2 linked regions of the Rudanella lutea DSM 19387 genome follow. Each later gene encodes a partner of the first gene's protein in a complex. Links are inferred from orthologs where the notes say so. Each region holds a gene or a part of one and is shown in the gene's direction. Other genes may lie near its edges. The genes, in order: pheS and pheT.

The links.
Region 2: the proteins of pheS (region 1) and pheT are in contact, whole or in part, in a crystal structure (PDB 6P24), measured with the Escherichia coli proteins. The link is inferred for Rudanella lutea DSM 19387 from one-to-one orthologs.

The regions. Positions count from the first base shown.
Region 1 is NZ_KB913013.1:1,099,110-1,110,216, forward strand. What follows is about bases 4,599-7,388. They hold pheS (phenylalanine--tRNA ligase subunit alpha), read left to right. Parts: upstream 4,599-5,362; coding sequence 5,363-6,415; downstream 6,416-7,388. Other genes in these bases: RUDLU_RS0104835 (LytR/AlgR family response regulator transcription factor), read right to left, coding at 4,599-4,945; RUDLU_RS0104845 (exodeoxyribonuclease VII large subunit), read left to right, coding at 6,503-7,388. Also shown: RUDLU_RS0104815 (sugar porter family MFS transporter), read right to left, coding at 1-1,084; DNA repair protein RadA, read right to left, coding at 1,326-2,702; RUDLU_RS0104825 (porin family protein), read left to right, coding at 2,968-3,669; RUDLU_RS0104830 (LytR/AlgR family response regulator transcription factor), read right to left, coding at 3,872-4,285; more of RUDLU_RS0104835, read right to left, coding at 4,514-4,598; more of RUDLU_RS0104845, read left to right, coding at 7,389-7,708; xseB (exodeoxyribonuclease VII small subunit), read left to right, coding at 7,713-7,901; RUDLU_RS0104855 (OmpA family protein), read left to right, coding at 8,041-9,396; RUDLU_RS0104865 (SDR family NAD(P)-dependent oxidoreductase), read left to right, coding at 9,640-10,722; RUDLU_RS0104870 (B12-binding domain-containing radical SAM protein), read right to left, coding at 10,851-11,107.
Region 2 is NZ_KB913013.1:5,565,080-5,576,501, reverse strand. Bases 4,898-8,002 are described here. They hold pheT (phenylalanine--tRNA ligase subunit beta), read left to right. Parts: upstream 4,898-5,257; coding sequence 5,258-7,747; downstream 7,748-8,002. Other genes in these bases: RUDLU_RS0122865 (hypothetical protein), read left to right, coding at 7,808-8,002; RUDLU_RS0122875 (hypothetical protein), read right to left, coding at 4,898-5,091. Outside these bases: RUDLU_RS0122895 (glycosyltransferase family 2 protein), read right to left, coding at 1-41; RUDLU_RS0122890 (DegT/DnrJ/EryC1/StrS family aminotransferase), read right to left, coding at 45-1,142; RUDLU_RS0122885 (sugar 3,4-ketoisomerase), read right to left, coding at 1,139-1,531; RUDLU_RS0122880 (DUF1684 domain-containing protein), read left to right, coding at 1,628-2,278; more of RUDLU_RS0122875, read right to left, coding at 2,473-4,897; more of RUDLU_RS0122865, read left to right, coding at 8,003-8,146; RUDLU_RS0122860 (cell division protein ZapA), read left to right, coding at 8,219-8,509; rny (ribonuclease Y), read left to right, coding at 8,740-10,350; RUDLU_RS0122850 (DUF4230 domain-containing protein), read left to right, coding at 10,431-11,084; RUDLU_RS0122845 (M1 family aminopeptidase), read left to right, coding at 11,108-11,422.

The DNA.
Region 1 (11,107 bases):
GGCTGATGGCAAAGAACAGAATGTAGACATACACCCCACCCACCGACAGAATCTTGAGCAAATCGGCCCCGAGCGAATCTTTGAAGTAAAAAGCAAAACTGATCGTCGCCAACGACACCGCCGTACCGATGAGGCCGGTGTACAGGAGAGGTTTGCGCCCCCACTGATCCAGAAACCGCACGGCCAGCAGGGTACTGAGCGTATTGACCACCCCCACGCCCACGGTAGCCATAATGGCCGTGTCGCCCGAGCCGAAGCCCGCCATCTCGAAAATGCGGGTAGAGTAATAGATGACGGCGTTGATCCCCGAAAACTGCTGAATCAGGAAAATACCGATACCAATAAACAGCGGGATACGGAGCCGGGGCGAAAACAGCTCGCGCCAGTCGGGCCGACGGTTTTTCTCGTCCTGCATGGCGCGGGTGATGTCGGCCAGCTCCTGCCGGGCATGCGCCGACTCGTGAATGCGTTCCAGCACCAGCATGGCTTCATCGGCACGGCCTTTGCTCACCAGCCAACGCGGACTTTCGGGTACAAGAAACATACCCACCAGCAACATAGCCGCCGGTACAAACCCAGCCCAGAACATGAGCCGCCAGCCGTTTTCGTAGTCGGCAAAGGCATACCCACACAGGTATGACACCAGAATACCGATGGTGATGGCCAACTGAAAAAACGTAACCAGCCGCCCGCGCATATGGCTCGGGGCAATTTCGGCGATGTAAAGCGGCACCGAAAACGACACAATACCAATTGCCAGCCCCAGTAGCAAGCGACCCGCGATGAGCCATGACGGAGCCGGGGCAATGGCCGTCAGCACCGAACCCGCTACGAAAATAAGCGAAGCCAGAATATTGATTCGCTTGCGGCCCAACCGGTCGGCCAGTTGCCCGCTCAACAGCGAACCCGCCATACCGCCCATCAATACGGCCGACACCGCCCAGCCTTCGGCCGTTTCGGAAAGTTGCCACTCCTGTTTGATAAAAGGCAGAGCCACGTTGATCACGCCCGTGTCGAAACCAAACAGCAACCCACCGGTAGCCGCAACGGCCGCAATGAAGTACAGTAAAAGTGTTTTACTCATGACAGAATAAGATTAGAGGGGTGTAGGACAGGTTCTTTATGATAAGCTCGACAGAAGCTTTTTTCGACAGGATTATCAGGATGCGCAGGATTTTCTTCCCTAAATATAATCCTGTGCATCCTGTAATCCTGTCGAAAAACTAAACTTGTCCTACACCCGATTAGAGCGTACAAGCTACAAAAAAAGCTGTCGGCGAAGATACGGCCGACAGCTTTCGTATGACTATCTATGATTTCCAATCTTACATTAACACCCCCTGAAACACTTCGTCGAGCTTAGCAACCGGCCGAATTTTTATTGAAAAACCGCCCGTATCTAAGCCTTTCAAACTGTATTTCGACACAAAAATCTCCTTGAATCCGAGTTTTTGAGCCTCGGCAATGCGCTGCTCAATGCGGCTGACGGCTCGCACCTCACCTCCCAGTCCGACTTCGGCCGCAAAAGCCACGGTCGAGGGAATGGGAATATCTTCGTACGACGACACAATGGCCGCGCACACTGACAAGTCGATGGCCGGGTCTTCTACTTTAAGCCCGCCCGCAATGTTCAGAAACACATCCTGCTGCCCGAGCCGGAAGCCACCCCGTTTTTCGAGCACGGCCAGGAGCATCTGAAGCCGTTTATTGTCGAAACCCGTGCTACTCCGTTGCGGAGTACCGTAGGTCGAAACGCCCACCAGTGCCTGAATTTCAACCATTAGTGGACGGTTACCTTCGAGCATCGACCCAATAGCCACGCCACTCAGCACCTCGTCGCGTTGCGAAATCAGAATCTCCGACGGGTTGGTCACCTGCCGCAAGCCGGAGCCCAGCATTTCGTAGATTCCCAGCTCAGAGGTGCTGCCAAACCGGTTTTTAGTGGTGCGCAGAATCCGGTAGGTGGTGTGCCGGTCGCCTTCAAACGTCAGCACGGTATCCACCATGTGCTCGAGTACTTTAGGCCCCGCAATGGTGCCCTCTTTGGTGATGTGCCCGATCATAAACACCGGCACACCTGACTCTTTAGCGTACTTCATAAACTCGGCCGTACACTCCCGCACCTGCGATACGCTACCCGCCCCCGACTCCACGAGTGACGAGTGCATGGTCTGAATCGAGTCGACGATGAGGACTTCGGGCTCAAAATGCTCGACCACCCGAAAAATATTCTGGGTCGAGGTCTCAGTCATGATGTGGCAGTCACTCGTGGGGGCTTCGAGTCGTTCGGCCCGCATTTTTATCTGCTGCTCGCTTTCCTCGCCCGACACGTACAGCACACGCGTACCTGGTAGAGTCAGGGCAATCTGGAGCAACAACGTCGATTTGCCAATGCCCGGCTCCCCACCGATGAGTACGAGCGAGCCCGGCACAATCCCCCCGCCCAGCACCCGGTTGAGTTCGGCATCGACGGTCAGCACACGGGGCTGCTCCTCGTAATTAATGGCGTGCAGGGCTTTCGGTTTGGGCGCGGCCTTGGCGGCCCCCGTTGTTACGCGCCAACCGCCTTTTTCGGGTTCATCTTTCTGAACCAGCTCTTCCACAAAGGTATTCCACTCGCCACAAGCCGGGCAGCGCCCCAACCACTTGGGCGATTGCTGCCCGCAATTCTGGCAGAAGTACGACGTTTTGATTTTAGCCATTTCTACAGTGAACAATCTGCAACGAACAGTGAACAACGAATGGTGATCACTAAAAACTGTCCGACTTTTTTTGCGTGAATTAAACCTTATTGGCCCAAATGATTCAAAACGAGGCAGCACAGGATACAGCCAAAATTGTTCGTTGTTCTCTGTTAGCTGTTCCCTATAAAAACGCCATTCACTCAAAATTAGTTGGCCTCGGTACACCGATTAATAGGGGGATGCGTTAGTTCAGTTGTCAACACATAAACTATACGACCAATCCATGAAGAAGAGCCTTCTGTTCGCTGCCATCGCCTTAATGCCTGCCGTATCGGTTGCGCAGGATTCGTTTCAATTCGGCATTAAGGGCGGGGTCAACCTGTCGAAATTTTCCCTCGGTGAAAACGTTGTGACCACCCGGCTCAATGCGAATGGCTCCCCAGCGGTGGGGGTCGATGGACAGCTCATTCGCGACAATCTGCGCGAGAGCCTCAACAGCCGGACCGGCACCGCCTTTGGGGTGTACGCCCGCTTTGGTCGTAACCTGTATATTCAGCCTGAGGTGTTGTACTCGACAAAAGCCAGCTCGTTCGATATTGTGCGAACGCAAAACGGACAGACGCAAACTGAAACCGTTAATATCTCGACTACCAGTTTCGATGTACCCGTATTGTTGGGTCTGAAAGGTGGCCCGTTGCGTGTGGTGGCCGGGCCGGTAGTCTCGTTCCGTATTGGGGATAATCAGCGCTTCGGTGAAGCCCTGCGGCAGTACACGACGGGTTCGCTCAACGATGCCTGGGCAAAAGCCTATTATGGGTATCAGATTGGGGGCGGCCTCGACCTCGGCCGAATTGGCATTGACGTACGCCGGGAAGGCAGCTTTTCCGACATTGCCGCCGTTGACCTCGGTACGGCAGGCCAAACCACTCAGTTTAGCCAGAAGCTGAAGTCATGGCAGGTTACGCTGGCCTACAAAATCTTTTAACAACGAACAGTGAACAACCAACAGTGAACATTGAACAACGAACAGTTTTGCGTAGAAAAGCAATTGTTCATTGTTCATTGTTCATTGTTCATTGTTCATTGTTCATTGTTCATTGTTCATTGTAAAAAAATAAACCGTTGCCCTGCGTCCTGAGGAGTTGGGCAACGGTTATCCGTCCAATTAACCCACTATATTGTTTGCTTTAATTCAGAAGATTCTGATAGTATTCGTTCAGGCGATCCCAAATTTCTTTCAACCGCCGACGCGACACAGCCACCTCACGGCCATCGGCCATTCGCAGCATCCGGTCGGCACCCAGTACCCCCCGGCGCACGTAGCCTAAATTGACAATATGCGATTTGTGTACGCGCAGAAACACATTACCATCGAGTGTACGCTCAAATTCTTTGAGCGTTTTTGAGATCAAATACTTTTTCCGGTCCCGCGTGTACAGAAAGGTGTAATTCCCCTCGCCTTCGAGGCAGGTGATGTCATCTACCGAAATCATAACCGTTCGGTTCAGGTATGGCAAGGCAATGCGCTGGGTTCCCCGCTGGTACGAAGCCGGGAAGTTAGGCATAACAGGAATTAACGGATTGTTGGTAAGTGATTCCATTGGTCGAAAACGGTTAGCGATTGAGATAGTGACAGAACAAAACTACCGCTTAGTCGAGCCGAAACCATGAAAAACCAACTGCCAAGCAGGGGCCGATTTATCATCAACTCCCTGATTAACAGTTGGTTATACACAATCCAATGCTATATTTTGGGTATATCTCCTTGCACGAATACGTAAAACTACGTATGCCTCAAATAGGACCTTCCCGTGCCTTCAACAACCCGATTAGTTAATATCGGCTGGCTGACGCTGTTGCATCCGATCCATAAACATCTGCGCGCGCCGACGTGAGATCTTTACCTGCTGACCGTCGGTCAGTTCGAGTTCACCTTCTTTCTTCACGTAGAACTTGCGAACAAAGCTCAGGTTAACAATGCACGACTTATGAACCCGCACAAAAGCTTGTCCATCAAGCAATGTTTCGTACTCTTTCAAGGTGCGTGACACCAGCATTTTGGTACCGTCTTTGAGGAAGAAGTTCGTGTAATTCCCACAACCTTCCAGCCGGACAATTTCGTCAACAGAAACCGTACGTTTACGGTCATAAAACGGAATCAACAATTTCTGCAAACAAGGCGAGCTGGTGTTGTTTTCCACACTCTTGGGAAAAGGCATTGACATGCTGTCTAAGAAAGCTTCTGACGTCATAGTGTTCATAGCGTTTTGAGTTTGCGCGGTTAAGACTGGTAGGAGCTTTTTCCTGAGAAGGTAGCTGGTGAGCCACCAACTTTATCCAGTCTCATACTCCCGGAGATGCTTTACCTTAGACAACAATCAGACCTTTTTGTCACGCAAGCTTCATATTGTTTTTCGCCTGTAAGTAATAGTACTTATCATCAGTAAGTTAGCCTACGGGCATTAAAGTAACCTACTGAATTGGTCGACAAGTAACAATGGGCACCTTTGTGTGTATACGTCGCCAATGTGTGTAATTTTCGCCACACTAATTCCCCACATTCCCCAAGACCACATCAGCGCAACCGGGCCACAGGTAGCAAGGCATAGCAGGGCCGTGGTTAAGTTTACCTATCTTTGCAGGCTCATCATGAAGTTTTAGTCAAGTTCAATTGCGCCATGCTGGATAAAGTCAGGGAATTAGTACAGGAAATCGATCAGGCTACCATTACCACCAAAGAAGATTTAGAACAGTTTCGGATGCGGTTTATCAGCCGCAAGGGGGTACTGACCGAGTTGTTTGACAATCTGAAAACTGTGGCCGCCGAAGACCGCCGGGCGGTGGGCAAGGAGCTTAACGACCTTAAAAACAAGGCACTCGCCCGATTCCAGGACTCATCGGAGGCTCTGGAAGCGAGTGGAACGGGCAATCAGGGTCCGGCCGTTGATCTGACCTTACCCAATGTACCGGGCCTGACGGGTACCCAACACCCCCTTTCGATTGTCCGGCAGCGCATCATCCAGATTTTTGAGCGAATCGGCTTCAACGTGTCCGATGGCCCTGAAATCGAAAGCGACTGGTATAACTTCGGGGCACTCAACTTCCCCGATAATCACCCCGCGCGCGATATGCAGGACACGTTTTTCGTGCAGAAATCAGCCGAAAACCAATCGGCCGACATGCTCCTGCGTACGCACACCTCCAATGTGCAGATTCGGCTGATGGAGCACCGCAGCAAAGAAGAAACCTTCCGCCCGATTCGCTCTATTATGCCGGGCCGGGTGTACCGCAACGAAACCATTTCGGCACGGGCGCACTGTCAGTTTCACCAGGTTGAAGGGCTGTATGTAGACCGCAACGTGGGTTTCCGTGATCTTAAAGACACGCTGTACCACTTCGTGAAAGAGATGTTCACGAAAGATACCAAGATTCGGTTCCGGCCATCGTATTTCCCATTTACGGAGCCAAGTGCCGAGATTGATATATCGTGCCAGATTTGCCACGGCTCGGGCTGCAACATCTGTAAGCATTCGGGTTGGGTCGAAATTGCCGGTTCGGGTATGGTTGACCCACAGGTGCTGATCAACAGCGGTATTGATGCCGAAGAATACACCGGCTTTGCATTTGGCATGGGTATCGAACGCATCACAATGCTCAAGTACGAAGTGCGCGACCTACGCCTTTACTTCGAAAATGACGTCCGATTCCTGAAGCAGTTTGAAGGACTATAAAAAAAGTAAGCAGTAGGCAGTGGCAGTAAGCAGTAACTGACGTATAAACTGCTACTGCCTACTGCTACTGCCTACTGCCACTGCATCATGACACCCATCCGTTTAGCCGATTTAGCCTACGCCATTGAGGCCGTTGTTGAAGAACGATTTTCGGGCCGGGCTTTCTGGGTGGTAGCCGAAACGAGCGACATCAAGAATTACCCCGACCGCAACTATTGTTTTCTGACCCTGGTCGACCGGGACAGCAGTTCGCCGGGTGGCCGCGATACGGTCGCTAAACTGGAGGCTGCTATCTGGCGCAAAAATTACAGCATCATCCGGGCCTTTGAACAGGCTACCGGGGTAGCTTTTGCCCGCAACATCTCGCTGCTGTTGCAGGTGACAGTAGGGTTCCATGCCGTGTACGGAATGCGGCTTGAGATTCACCAGATCGATCATTCGTACACGCTCGGCAACCTCGAACGCGAGCGGCAGGCCATTCTGGATACCCTTGTACGCGACCATGCCGAACTGGTCTGGCAGGAAGGGGGCGCCTACATAACCGCCAACCAGCTGCTGCCGCGCCCCTCGGTTTGGCAACGCATTGCCCTTATTGCCGCCCCCGGCTCCGACGGTTGGCGCGACTTTCGGCACGAACTCACCAACAACCCCTTCGGCTACCAATACCAGATCGACGAGTATCTGACCCAGATACAGGGTCAGGGGGCCGACCGGGCCATTTGCGCCCAACTCGATCGGATTCGGGAGAGCGACGTAGCCTACGATGCCGTCGTGATTGTCCGGGGCGGGGGCTCACAGCTCGACTTTGGGTCGTTCGATACGCTGCGGGTGGGGCTGGCTGTGGCTGGTTTTCCGGTGCCAGTGCTTACGGGCATCGGACACGAGCGCAACGTCAGTATTGCCGATATGCTCTGTCATCAGAGCGTAAAAACACCCACCAAAGCAGCTGCTTTTCTGATCGACCATAACCGGCAATTTGAGGAGCAATGCCTACGCCTGTTCGGGCGGCTTATCGAAGCGAGTCGGCAGTCAATTCAGCACAGCCGGCAACGCCTGACCGCCGAAACCGAACGGTTTCGGTTTGTCACAAACGATTTTTTGAAGCAGAAACAGCTTGATCTGGTCGAGAAAAGCGTGACCCTGAAACACCTCGATCCGGCCAATGTGCTCCGGCGCGGATACGCCCTCATTCAGCGCGATGGACGTATTATTACCAAAACGTCGGCGCTGGCAATTGGTGATTCTGTACAAATTCAACTTGCCGACGGCATCACCGATGCCACAATTCGTTGACCCCATGTCTTACCAGGAAGCCTACGACCAACTGGTCGAACTGATTGACGATATCGAGAGCGAAGCCACTCCGCTCGATGAGCTGCCCGCCAAAATAAAGCTGGCCACCGACCTCATTGCGTACTGCCAACAGCGACTCCGTTCGGTAGAAGGTGACTTCCAGGAGGCTTTATCGAGAATTAAAAGCCAATAAAATTTTACTTTTGCACAGGGGTTCTCTGTGGGAGTACCCGGCTTTCCCTTAATTTTAACGATTCGGGCATGCCGGGTACGTGTTTTTGGTCGTGTGGGATAGAGAAGTACCTGATTCAATGATTAAGAAAACAGACAATATGAATTTTTTTGCCGCGTTTAACGACATTGTAACGCCGGACGTCATCAATAAAGCAGCCGTTTTTGTCGAGGAGTCCGCTCCGAAAACGCAAAAAGCAATCGAAGGCCTCGGCCTGACGGTACTGGGTGGTTTGTTGAAGCGGACAACCTCCGAAATTGGGGTCAATCAGCTTTTTAACTACATTCAGAAAGGCAATTACGATGGTTCGCAGACGGCAGGTCTGTCCAGTGCCCTTAAAGATCCGGCACAAACCAATTTGCTCATTGCACACGGCAACGATACGATCAGTCATCTGCTGCCGGCCATGAAAAGCTCCATTGCCAACATGATTTCGAGCTATGCGGGAATCCGCAACTCGTCGGCAGTGTCGTTGCTGGGTCTGACGTCGGGGATCGTACTCGATGTGCTGGGCAAGCAGGTACGTGAGCAAAAAATGGATGCCGACGGGTTGGCAGCTGCTCTGTTTGAACAACGCGAAGAGTTTGTTCAGAAAGTGCCCGAAAGCCTGATGCCCAAACTGGTCGAAAAGCTTGGTTTGCAGCAGATTGTAGCAGGCATTGCCGGCCCCGCTCGCCGGGGCGAACCGGCAGCTACGCCCGGCCGACCTATTTCGGCACCCGGCCCAGCCGTTACGGCCCCAGTCTACGATACGAGTTCTGACTCCGACAATACCAATGGGTTGGTAGGTAAAATCGGTATCGGCCTGGTATTGGCAGCTATTATCGGTGCCGGTGCCTACATGGTTTATAACAACAGTCGCACCGGCCAAACCGACGATGCAAGCGAAGTTGCCGAAACGACCGTAACAACCGATGCTGGTCAGGCTGATACCGTAGCCCGGTCAATGGCAGTTCCGGTAGACACCAGCGCCATGCGGACCAAACCCGCCACTGCGTCGGCTGTGGCTCCGGTAGCCCCTTCGGCTGCCTCTACCACCGCAACGGCCGGAGCAGGTACCCTCACCACGGCACTTAACAGCTACATGGCCGACATTACGGCTCCGAAAGGACGTACGTTTTCGCTGTCGGCTGTATCGTTTCAACCGGGTTCAACCAGTCTGACACCCGGTTCGGAAACGACCGTTACCGAAATTGCTAATTTCCTGAAAGCCAACCCGGCCGCTCAGATTCGGTTGGTAGGATACGCTAACGATGCCGGGGCCGGTACAACCAACAAAGCCCTGTCATTCAAGCGCGTTAATACCATCAAATCCATGCTCGTGGCCCAGGGTATCAACTACATCCGGGTCGATGCGGTTGGATTGGGCACGGGTTCAAAACCCAGACCCGGCGACTCAACCGGCACACGCACTCCCTCGCTGCGTAAGATCGACATGAAAGTGGTTTATAAATAGAAGGGAGAAAAGGAGAACGGAGGAAGGAGGAAAGGGATCCGAAACCTAACCGAACTCTTATCAACCCAACCAGACACGATGAAAACACCCTGAAGCAGAAAGGAACCGAGGCAGCCCCTCGCCTTCCTTTCTGCTTTTTGCATTCCTCCGTTCTCCTTTTCTCCCTTCTCCCCTTTCCCTCCTTTTTCCAAACATCCCGTTAGTGGGCGTGTTGTCAAATGAAATCAATTGTAAACTCACGTTATGACAACGCAAACCGGGAAAACCGCACTCATTACGGGCGCATCTAGTGGAATCGGTAAAGAATTAGCGACCCTTTTTGCCCAGGACGGCTATAATCTGGTGCTTGTGGCCCTGAGCGACGAGAAGCTCAACGCCGTCGAACAGGACTTCAAAAGTGCATACAGTGGTCAGCAGATCACCGTGATCGGTAAGGATCTGGCGGCAGTGAATGCCCCTCAGGAAATCTACGACGAACTAAGCGGGCAGGGTATTCAGGTGGATGTGCTGGTAAACAATGCTGGCTTTGGCGAATACGGTATGTTTGCTACCGAAACCGACCTTCAGAAAGAGTTAGACATTATTCAGGTCAATATCTCAGCCTTGGTGTACCTGACCAAGCTCTTCAGCAAAGACATGGTACAGCGCAACTCGGGTAAGATTCTGATGCTCGGATCGGTGGCTTCGGTGATGCCTAACCCCATGATGGCCGTGTACGGGGCCACTAAGTCGTTTATCTACTCGTTCTCCGAAGCCCTCCGCAACGAGCTGAAAGACAGCGACGTGACCGTGACCGTGCTCATGCCCGGCGCTACCGACACCGATTTCTTCAACCGGGCCGGTGCCATGAACACCAAAGCGCAGGAAGAAGCCCGTAAAACCGACCCGGCCCGTGTAGCTAAGGATGGCTACGAAGCCCTGATGGCGGGTAAAGACAAGGTTATTTCAGGCATGAAAAACAAACTGTCGGTGGCCAGTTCGTATGTTTTGCCCGACGGGGCCGTTGCCGCCAACATGCGCAAGCAGATGCAGGATAAAAACTACGCCACCGATCAGGAAGAAGAGTCGCAAATGAACAGCCTGTTGCTCGGCGTAGGTGTAGCGGCCCTCGCGGTTGCAGGCCTCTTACTGTTCCGGTCGTACAACAACCTGAGCACGTACGATAAACTACGGTACCGGGCTAAAGCCAAGCGTCTAAGCTGGAAGGCGCAGCAGATGGCTAACGAGTACACGAATCAGGCCCAACACGCCGGGCAATCGGTGGTCGATTCGCTCAAAGGGGCATACCAAAACGGCAAGGCCCGCGTAGAAGAAACGCTGGCGTAGATTTGCGAGATGCTTAAGCGATGACAACTCGTTTAGAGAGATGTCATCGCTTTGTTTCACACTACATTGAATTACTTTTAGAGGTGTCATCTCTCCAAAACGAGATGGCACCTCTTCTATTTTCATCCCTACACTACCAACAGCCCATGTTCGCGGAGTTGTTTCCAGACCGCAGACGCTTTAAACAGCTCAAAATCGCCCAGGCCTGCCTCTTCGTAGCGGGTCTGTAGCCGTTGCATCGACATAGGCGTTGGGGCGTCGATGTCCATGTCGGGCAGAACAGTCACTAACCACTCACCCACCGGCAATTCGGTTTCGAGTAACCAATGGTCTTGCTTGCTGTAAAACTCCAACTCGGCCATTTCGATTACCTGTTGCCCGCGCC
Region 2 (11,422 bases), 4.5 Mb from region 1 along the record:
TCCTGACTATTATAGACCGGAATAACTACAGATAATACCATCGATTAGGCGAATGAAGGCATTTGATTGATGACCCGAACAACCTGTTGCATCTCCTCGTCGGTAAGCGTGGGGTTGAGGGGCAAACTAACCACCTCGCGGTGCAACTGATCGGCAATTGGTAACGACAGGTGGGCCAACTCCGCATAGGCTTGCTGCCGGTGGGGCGGAATAGGATAATGAACGTCGGTTTGTACACCCTGTTCGAGCAGGTACGCCCGCATGACCTCCCGATTGGGGTGGCGCACCACAAACAGATGCCAGCAGTCGTCAGAAAGTCGGTCGGCAGGCGGTAATGTCAGGTCGGGGTGGCTAATCTGGGACAGGTAATACCGGGCTATTTCGCGACGACGGGCATTGTCTGCGTCAAGAAAGTCGAGTTTACCCAGCAAAATAGCGGCCTGCATCTCATCGAGCCGTGAGTTATGCCCCGGCAAGTCATTCACGTATTTCCGGGCCGAGCCGTAGTTACGCCAGTAGCGCAGTTGTGCCGCCAACGCATCGTCGTCCGTTGTGATGGCGCCGGCATCGCCCAGGGCACCCAGGTTTTTGGTCGGATAAAAGCTAAAGCCAGCCGCGTGGCCCAAAGTGCCCGCCATTTGGCCTTCGTACCGGGCGCCATGTGCCTGAGCCGCATCTTCGAGCACCTTGAGACCATGGCGGTCAGCTACGGCCCGGATACCCGCCATGTCGCAGCACCGACCGTACAGATGGACGGGCAAAATAGCGCGGGTTCGGGGGGTAATGGCTGCTTCGAGCCGAGTGGGATCAAGGTTGTAGGTGCGCGGGTCAGGCTCAACCAGTACCGGCCGAAGCCCCGCCTGCGTAACCGCCAGCAATGAAGCAATATAGGCATTGGAGGCCACGAGAACTTCGCTATCGGGCGGGAAACGCCAGGCTTTGAGCGTCAGCGTGAGGGCTTCGAGCCCGTTGGCTACCCCGATGCAGTATTTTGCCCCGGTGTAGCGGGCAAACGCCTGCTCAAAAGCGGCTCCTTCTGTTCCCAGAATGTACCAACCCGATAAAGCAACCCGTGAAGTGGCAGAAAGTATAGTTTCGCGATAGCGCTCGTTTAAACGTTTCAGATCAAGAAAAGCAATCATGCAGGCACAGCGGCAAAACGCGAAGTCGGGTACGGTTCGGCGATATAGTCGGCCTGATCGTACGGTTGGTTAGCAACGACCAGCAAGATGGCGTCGTCGGAAAAATGATCCATCAGATGCCAGTCCTGAGGCTCCAGTACCAGACATTGATCGGGGCTGTCGAGGTAGTGAAATTTTTCGACTTGTCCGTCGTGGGAGTAAATTCGGCAGCTTCCGGCCAGGCAAACCAATGCCCCCCAGGTTTTCAGGTGCCGGTGTCCAGCCCGTTGTGCGTTACCCGCACCATAGATGTAAAACACTCGTTGGATGGTTCCGGGCAACACATTCTCGAGTATCGTTAAATTTCCTTTTTCCGAGGAAAAGGTCTTAAGTTGATGGAGTTTTGCCATGTTTACCAATCATAGGGGTTATTATCAAGCTCGTTGGACAAATTTATCCGATATTTACTTAAAATTTTATCCCAGTCCCTCAATTCCAATTTGCGAATGAAATTTCCTACCGTGTTACGACTCAGCGTAATAGCAGTTTTTGCCGCAATCGCCTACTTTTTACTAAAACCGATATTGTTTAACGGTGACAATTCGAGCACAGGCGGGGCAGTTAACGTAGCAGAATGGGAGAAAGAGCTTACTAATAGCCGAAAGAATAAAGATGAATTTTTTCGGACCGACAAAGAATCTCCCCTTGAAGACAAAGCCTCTTTTAACGGATTAATCTACTTTCCGGGCAATATTGAGTACCGGGTTGAAGCCAGATTTGAACCTTTCGCCGACAAAACGCAGCGCATCGTGATATCTCTGTCCGATGGTTCGGAGGAAGTCTACGAACAGTCGGGCCATGCCGTATTCAAACTCCGGGGCGAAGTCTGCCGACTCCTCATTGTGAAACAGGGCGATACCTATTCCATTCTGTTTAAGGATGCAACCTCGGGCAAAACGACCTACGGCGGTGGCCGATACATCGATTTAAAGGAAAGCGCATTTCAGGGAAATAATGTAACCATCGATTTCAACACGGCCTATCACCCCTACTGCGTGTACAATCACACGTATGCCTGCCCGCTCCCACCCGCTGAAAACACCTTGCCGGTAGCCGTGGAAGTAGGCGAAAAACTTCCGGCGCAATACAATAAGTGATCATCTCAATACCGGACACCGGATGGTGGACGCTAGTCTTCTCTACAGAATGGTAGTAAGTCTAGTGTCCAGTATCTGAAGTCCGAATGTTCAGTACTGAAAAAAAATCATAACTGCGGGTTGCGATTTTGCCGGGTAGAAACCAAACAAAACCGCAACCCGCAGCGCCCACCTGTCAGTTATGAACTCCCTGGCTACTGCCCGGTTCCAATCGGCATACAGCTTGCGGTGTACGATGAGGTAGCCGTGGGTACGACATCAATGAACAGCACCCCGCGCGCGCCGGTACTCCAGACCACCTCCTCGCCGGTTGGGCAGGCGGAGGCTGTCAGTCGCACACTCTCGCCGGGGCAAATAGCTGTTGTACTAGCGGTTATACTGATGGGGGCCACTACCTGAAACTGCACCACGGGGCTGTAAACGTTTGTCCCGTACCGAATTCTGAGCGAATAGTTGGTTGATGTACTGAGTAAGCCCGGTACGGCGTACACCAACTGGGTTGAATTACTACTGAGCGGAGACACCGATACCGGCGTTCCAAAACCTTGCCTCGCCGGGGCTATCTCGACCACATAACTACCAGCCGGATTGAAAGGGCACCCTCCGCTCACGGATGCGTACGTCAGCGTAACCGACTGCCCGGCTACCACGAGTGCAGCACTTTGCCCCAGAGCTGCCGCAAAAGCGGGATTCTGCACAGTAATCGATGCTGTAGTCTGCGCCATTTGTACCGATCGACCATCGGTTATGAGTAGCGTAACCGACAGCGGCCCGGCCGCCCCTACCCCTACCGACGCACTAAATGGCGAAGCAGTAAGCCCCGTTCCCGACACAACACTACCCGTACTGGCAGTCAGCGTGTAGCTGTACTGGGGGCTTGTTGTGCCGATCACTGCCGTAAGCGTAGCCGCTCCATCGGCGCAAACCGGCGCGCTACCAGTAGCCAATCCTGTAATCGTCGGTAGACCGGGCAATACATCCATCGCCACAACCCCCGAAGCCGAACGAGCCCCTCCGCTACCGGAATTCCCCTGGTCATTAACCGTGACAACCAGCGAAGCCGCTCCGGCATAATTCACCGACGGCCTGAAGGCTAACCCATTGAGCGCGGTGTTAATGTTGCTCAACGTGCCCGAAAAAGTCATGGCAGCGTCGGATGTGCCATCCCCGACTGAAAACGTCAGCCCACTCGTGGTTGCCAGCGAAAAGGTACCCTGTGTAGCACTCATGGTCACCTCCATAAGTCCGCTACCAGCATCTTCATCATCAACCCGAATCAGCTGACCACTGCTAAATAAAACCGGGCTGTTTTCCTGTACCGTCAGGTTAGTCGGGTAGGTCAGTACGGGGGCATCGTTGACAGCGCTTACCGTCACGGCAACACTTGCCGAATTCGAGCAGCCATTACCATCTGTACCCGTGACACTGTAGGTTTGGGTTGTTGTAGCCAGAAACTGAGCCGTACTGCCGGTAATCGAGTTGGCTGGCACATTGGGCGAGAACGTGTACAGGAAAGCCCCACCGGCTTGCAATGTTAGCGACTGGTCTTCGGCAATGGTTCCGCTGGGCGAAGCCACCAACGTAACATTGGGTCTAACTACCGTGACGTTGGTCGTAGCAGAAGTTGTTTCGCCCGGTCCATTTCCAACCGTCAGGGTTACGGTACGTACCCCGGTTACAGGCCCAACAAAGAGCGGCTGCAGGAAGGAATATGTACTCGAAACGCCAGTTGACGATGTTCCTCCACTTATACTCAACGTGTAATTGTAGGGGGTACTTACTGTAGCCACGGTTGCCGTGACCGTGGCTATCGAATTCGGACAAGCCACCCCATTGGTGGTCTGTAGGTTGGTTAAAGTAGGTATGGGTGCCGAGGTATAAATCGCTCCACCTGAACCTACGACCACAAATCGCCCTACGCCATAGGCAGCACCGTACAAGGTTGGGAGCGTCCCTGAACCAATACTCCGACTCATCCAGCCGCTTGTTGGGCTTGTACTGGTGTAAAGAAGGCCATTTGAACCAACAGCCACGTAAGTACCGGCGCCTTCAATTATGTCAAAAAATTGGGTGCCTACGCTTGGCGTAATCAGGGATGTGTTAAAATTGATCCCATCCGCAGAGGCTTGAACAAACCCTGCCCCCTGAATATTTAAATTCCCAACGAGTATATACGCCTGATTGAGGATCGAATTGGGGTAAACCAGCCCGCCATTCGTTTGGGTTTGTTGCCAGTTAATCGCATCAAGCGACTCGAACCGATACAGCAACGCCCCATCATCACCGTAAATCACATACCGACCGCCAACAAACCCGACTACATCCAGGAATATTCCCGCGTAAGGAAGAGCCTGCCGAGTCCATGCAGGCGACGACCGATACAAAAACCGCTGATTATCAATGGCAACGAATTGATTATTTCCAAACGTAATTTTAGTCAGTCGGGTGGTGGAGTTTGTACCACCAGGCAAGGTGACAGCAGCAAAGCCACTGCCCGAAGAAGATTCCATGATTACAGCCCCATTACTATTGCGACCTACGGCAACAAATCGGCCGTTCCCGTAGGCAACCGAGTACAAATCAATAGATTGATCCGCCAGTAGCGAAGCCGACCAGTTGATTCCATCTGTTGAGCGGGCCGTAACCCCCACGCCGACCGCGACAAACACGCCATCTCCGTACACGATATCACGGAAACTATTAAACGTCCCCGACGACCGGGCTATCCAGGTCTGTTGCCCCCATACCGGCACCAGCAGCGTACACCAAGTTAACAGAGAAAACAACCCAATTCGTACCGTAGAGTTATTCATAAATACTAAATTTATGTTACTGTCGAAGTATAATCAAAGACCAGTTTAATTGATAAATTATCCTGACAACTGGTTAGTTTTTTCTACTACCGACCGTTCGGGCAGCTGCTTTCTTCCCACTTTCGCCCCTTCTTCCTACTTTTGCATTTTGCCCCCAATAGAGCGCATGACTATATCGTATAAATGGTTGCAGCAGTTTATTGAACTGACTGAAGCCCCCGAACAGGTAGGCAAAATGCTGACCAGTACGGGTCTGGAAGTAGAAGGAATTGAACGAGTCGAAGCTGTCAAAGGTGGTTTGGAAGGCGTAGTGATTGGTGAAGTACTCACCTGCGAACGTCACCCCGACGCCGATAAACTGAGCCTCACCACGGTCGACGCAGGTACCGGTACTCCGCTCAACATTGTGTGTGGCGCACCCAATGTAGCGGCTGGTCAGCGGGTGGTGGTAGCCCTCGTAGGAGCTACGCTGTACCCTACTAACCCAAACGGCGGACCGGCCGAGCCCCTCACCATCAAGAAAGCTAAAATCAGAGGAGCTGCATCGGAAGGGATGATCTGTGCCGAAGACGAAATCGGTCTGGGTCATTCGCATGCCGGGATTATGGTGCTCGACACCGACGTCCCCAACGGTACGCCTGCTGCCGAGTACTTTAAGCTTCAGCCCGATTATCAGATCGAAATTGGCCTGACGCCCAACCGGATCGACGCGGCCTCGCACATGGGTGTGGCCCGCGACCTGCATGCCCTCACCGGGCGCCCCATCTCGTTGCCCCCGGTTGATGCATTCCGGGTAGATTCAACCGATTTCTCCCTCGATGTGCGGGTAGAAGCTACCGAGGCATGCCCCCGCTACGCTGGCCTGACAATCAGCGGCCTAACCGTACAGGAGTCACCCGACTGGCTGAAGCAGCGCCTGCTGAGCATTGGCCTGACGCCAATCAACAACGTGGTCGACGTGACCAACTTTGTTTGCCACGATTTGGGGCAACCGCTGCACGCTTTTGATGCAGATCAGATTGAAGGCGGCACCGTAGTGGTAAAAACCCTGCCCGAAGGCACTCCATTTGTCACCCTCGATGGCACCGAGCGCAAGCTAAAAGCCACCGACCTGATGATCTGCAACGGCAACCCCGATCCTGCTGCGGCAGGCATGTGTATTGCCGGAGTGTTTGGCGGGAAGAAATCAGGCGTGAGCGAGCAGACAACCCGCATTTTTCTCGAATCGGCCCATTTCAGTGCGGCATCGGTCCGGCAGACGGTGCAACACCATGACCTCCGCACCGATGCTTCGTTTCGGTTCGAGCGGGGTACCGACCCCAACCTGCCGGTGTACGCTCTCAAGCGGGCCGCCCTGCTCATACAAGAGGTGGCCGGCGGGCAAATCAGCTCCGATATCGTCGATATTTACCCGACGCCCGTAGCGCCGTTCCGAGTACCGGTTCGGTACCGCAACATCGACCGGTTGATCGGTATTCAGATCGACCGTGCCGAGATTACCCGAATTCTGAACGCCCTCGACATTCAGCTCGATGAGGTTGTGGCCGAACCCGACCCAAATGCCAGCTTTGTGGCTGTCGTGCCCCCGTACCGGGTCGATGTGACGCGCGAAGCCGACGTGATCGAAGAGATTTTACGGATCTACGGCGTCGATAACGTACCGCTTTCAGCTACCCTCCGGGCCGATTCGCTATCCGAGTTTCCAACTATCGACGTCAATCAGCTTCAGGGACGGATTAGTGAAATGCTGGCCGGCAATGGTTTTTACGAGATCATGTCGCTTTCCCTCACCCGCCCGGCTTATCACGATGCCATCCGGTCGGCACTGCCCGGTACCGACGTGACGTTGCTAAACCCGCTCAGCGACGAGCTGTCGGTGATGCGGCAAACGTTGCTGTTTTCGGCCCTCGAAGCCATGGTGTACAACCTGAACCGGCGGCAGAAAGACCTCAAGTTTTTTGAGTTCGGAAAGGTATACCACCAGAAAGAGACTACCAACCCACAAACGGGGACAGCAGGCCGTAAGTACGTGGAGACTATGCGGATGAGTCTGGCCATGGTGGGTAACCAACAGGCAGAAAGCTGGCAGCAGAAAGCGCAGCCGGTTACGTTTCATAACCTGGCAGCCGCTGTGCAGCGGGTACTGGGCAACCTGCGCGTGCGGTCGTTCGACAGTCAGCCAACTGACTCTCCCCTATTTCAATATGGGCTCACGTACAGCGTGAACAAGAAGCCCATCGTGAGCCTGGGTCTGGTGAATCCCAAACTGACCAAGCTCGTCGACCTGAAACAGCCGGTATTCTATGCCGACTTCGACTGGCAGGCCCTGATGAAAGGGTACAGCGGCAAAGCCAAGTACGAAGAGGTGCCCCGTTTCCCCGACGTTCGGCGCGACCTGTCGCTTGTGCTCGACAAAACCGTCACGTTTGACCAGATCAGCAAGCTGGCACATCAGACCGAGCGGAAACTGCTGCGGTCGGTTGGCGTATTCGATGTGTACGAGGGCGAGAACCTGGGTGCCGGCAAGAAATCGTACTCGGTTAGCTTCACGCTGCAAGATCCTACCCAAACGCTCAACGATACAGTCATCGACAAAACGATGCAACGGCTCATGGGCGCTTTTGAACGGGATCTGGGCGCCGTAATCCGGAAGTAAGTTGCCTTAAAGGAGCCGGGCATCAGCCCGGCTCCCATTACCGATCCACCCCGGAATCTCATGCATACTGAAGCGCAACTCAAACTTCTTTTCGACCGGTTGGAGCAAAAGATCACGTACCTACAGGATCATGCTAACCAACTGAGCGTACTTGTCGACCAGCTCGAACACGAAAAGAAAAGCCTTCAGAGCACGATTCAGGAACAACGGAACAGGATAAAAGAGTTAGAGAAAAAACCGGTAAGTGATAAACAAACCTTTACAAAATCAGCAAAAATTGGTAAGATTGTGAAGGATAATCTGGCCCCTACAGCCGATCACACCGAACTTAAACGAAAACTCGACGAGTACATTCGGGAAATTGAGCAACTAATTGCCCACTTGAGTACTTTGTCATAAACCAGAAAAGGCCCTGCCCGGCACACGCGCCTGCGCTCAGGAACGAAGCCGTAGACAACGCCTGTAAAAGCGATGGAAGACCGTTTATCTATCCGCATCAAAGTTGCCGACAGAGAACTTAGGTTGAAATCGCAACCTGAAGAAGAATACTTTGTCCGTCAGGCTGCTGCCATGATCGCAGAACGAATCGATTTCTACCGGGCAAATGGATGGCATGATAATCAGGAGATTCTGAGCATGATTGCAATTGATTGCATCGTGGCCCGCTTGAAGGGCGATGAACAGGTGCAGCGGATGCAACGCATGGTATTTGACAAAATTACTCAGTTAGACCAGTCTATTTCACTGAATCTAACCCCCTAATGTCTTTAATCTGATCAGCGAATCGGCTCTACCCTAAACCCCGTAGCCTATGCCTGCACAAAGCGGGCAAAATGTGTCTGACAGATTACCTCGTTGTTAGTGAGCAATATACTACCCGACCCGGCGTACAGTGCGCCCGGTTTTTCCGCTGGTCTGGCTCACTTTTTGTTCGGAAACGGCTGTATCGGACCCGGTTGATGTAATTTTTCAACCTTAACGATATAGATCGTATGGAGACTTCATTGTGGGTGACCCTACTAACCGATATAGTAGCCGTTGCCATTGGTGTGTTTGCCGGCTTTAAAATGGCGAGCCGGGAAAACAATAGAAAAGCGGCCGAAGCGCAGTCGCAGGCCGACATTATTCTGAAAAATGCCGAAATGCAGGCCGAGTCGATTAAGAAAGACCGGATTCTGGAAGCTAAGGAGAAGTACCTCAAACTAAAAACCGAGTTTGAAGAAGAGACAAACCGGAAACGGCAGATTCTGACGCAGAACGAAGGTAAACTGCGGCAACGCGAGCAGGAAATCAATCAGATGCAGCAAGCTGCCCGCCAAAAGGAAAGCGAGCTGAACAATCAGCGCAACTCGCTCGAACAGCAACGCAATAGCCTTGATCAGCAGCGGAATCACCTCAACCAACAGCTCGAAACCGCCAAGCGGAAGCAGGAAGAGGCCGAAAAAATGCTGAGCGAGCAGGTAGAGCAGCTGGAAAAAATTGCCAACCTGACCGCCGAACAGGCCCGTGAGCAACTCATCAGCACACTCAAGGCCGAAGCCGAGTCGCGCGCGTCGAGCTACATCAAAAACATTGTTGAAGAAGCAAAGCTGACGGCTACCAAAGAGGCCAAGAAAGTGGTGATCGAAACCATTCAGCGCACGGCGACCGAGCACGCTATCGAAAACTGTGTGTCGGTTTTCAATATCGAATCTGACGACATCAAAGGCAAAGTAATCGGGCGCGAAGGCCGTAACATCCGGGCCCTTGAAGCCGCAACGGGCGTCGAAATCATCGTTGACGATACCCCAGAAGCCATCATTATTTCGGGCTTCGATCCGGTTCGGCGCGAGATTGCCCGGTTATCGTTGCACCGGCTCGTGCAGGACGGTCGGATTCACCCGGCGCGTATCGAGGAAATTGTGGCCAAAACCCGCAAGAACATCGAAGATGAAATCATCGAAATCGGCGAGCGCACGGTTATCGACCTTGGTATTCACGGGCTGCATCCCGAGCTGATCAAGATGGTGGGTCGGATGCGTTTCCGCTCGTCGTACGGGCAAAACCTGCTGCAACACTCACGCGAGGTAGCCAAACTTTGTGCCACGATGGCTGCCGAGCTGGGTCTGAATGCCAAGCTGGCCAAGCGTGCCGGTCTGCTCCACGATATTGGTAAAGTATGGCCCGAAGAGGCCGAACTGCCCCACGCTATTCTGGGGATGGAGCTGGCCAAGAAATACAAGGAGAACGCCGAGGTCTGCAACGCCATTGGCGCGCACCACGACGAAATTGAGATGACCAGCATGCTCTCCCCGATTATTCAGGTATGCGACGCCATTTCGGGCTCGCGGCCGGGTGCCCGTCGTGAGATGATGGAGTCGTACATTAAACGTCTGAAAGAATTGGAAGAGCTGGCGCAGAACTTCCCCGGTGTGCAGAAATGCTACGCGATTCAGGCTGGCCGCGAACTGCGGGTAATGGTCGATGCGGAGCGCGTGAGCGACGAGCGAGCCGGTGCACTTTCGTTCGATATTTCGCAGAAAATTGAGAAAGAGATGCAGTACCCCGGTCAAATCAAGGTGACCGTTATTCGGGAGATGCGCTCTGTAGCCTACGCGAAGTAAGGCTATCCCGTTTAAATGGATAATGAATAATGGTCAACGACCCATGTTCATTATCCATTTTTCTATTATACATTGGTGTTATGGACTTTCTGAATACGCTTCTCCTTCTTTTGGTCGGCAGTGGGGCCGGGTACGCTATTGCCAACTCCATGCGCGCCAAAACCGATGTAGGCGATGCCCGCCGGGAATCAGTTGTGCTGCTCGAACGAATCGAGAAAGTATTCAAAGTGGTCATGGCCGAGGGATATTTCTCGGAGATCTACAATTATCAGGATCAGAAGAAAATCCTGTACGTGCTCAACGACCCCAAAAAAGCCATGATCATTGCCAAATCGAAGGTACTGGTCGGCTTTGATTTCCAGAAAGTCCGATTCTACCAGCCGGACCCCGAACAAAAGAAATTGATGATCGAATCGTTTCCAGACCCTGAAGTTCTGTCGATTGATACCGATTATAAGTTTTACGACATTCAATCGGGTTTTCTGAATCAGTTCAATAGCGACGACTACACCAAAATCCTCGACGACGCCAAGCAGGCCATGCAAAGCCGGGCTCTGCAAAGCGACTTGCCCCGTATTGCTACCAACCAGATTCAGTACATGATTTACCAACTGGCAGGGAGTATGGGTTGGGAACTGCAACTCTCGCCCGATGAGCAGTTTAAGATCGAAGCCATTCAAAAGCGGTACGATGATCTCGATGCCAGCCCGAAAACACTCGGGCCGGGCGAATGAGGTCCGTCGCGCGTTGTCGACCCATGAAGCAGCTATTTACACTTCTTTTCGTTTTAGGGTCGTGTCTCACCGGCCTCGCCCAACTTACCGATGGCGTTGATGCCTGCCAGGCTACCAAAGTGCGCTACTTTGGTAAATGGTTTGCCGATGCGCGAGCCCGGCAGGCTTCGGTGGCCGACTACCAATCAGGTGCAGCCTACCCCGGCGACCCCACCATCGACATCACCTACTACGGGTTAGCCTTGCGCTTAACCCACACGCCTGCGTACCTCAACGGAGCCGCTACCCTCTCGCTAAAGGCCGCAACGGCCAATGTGGGCCAATTTTTTCTGGATTTG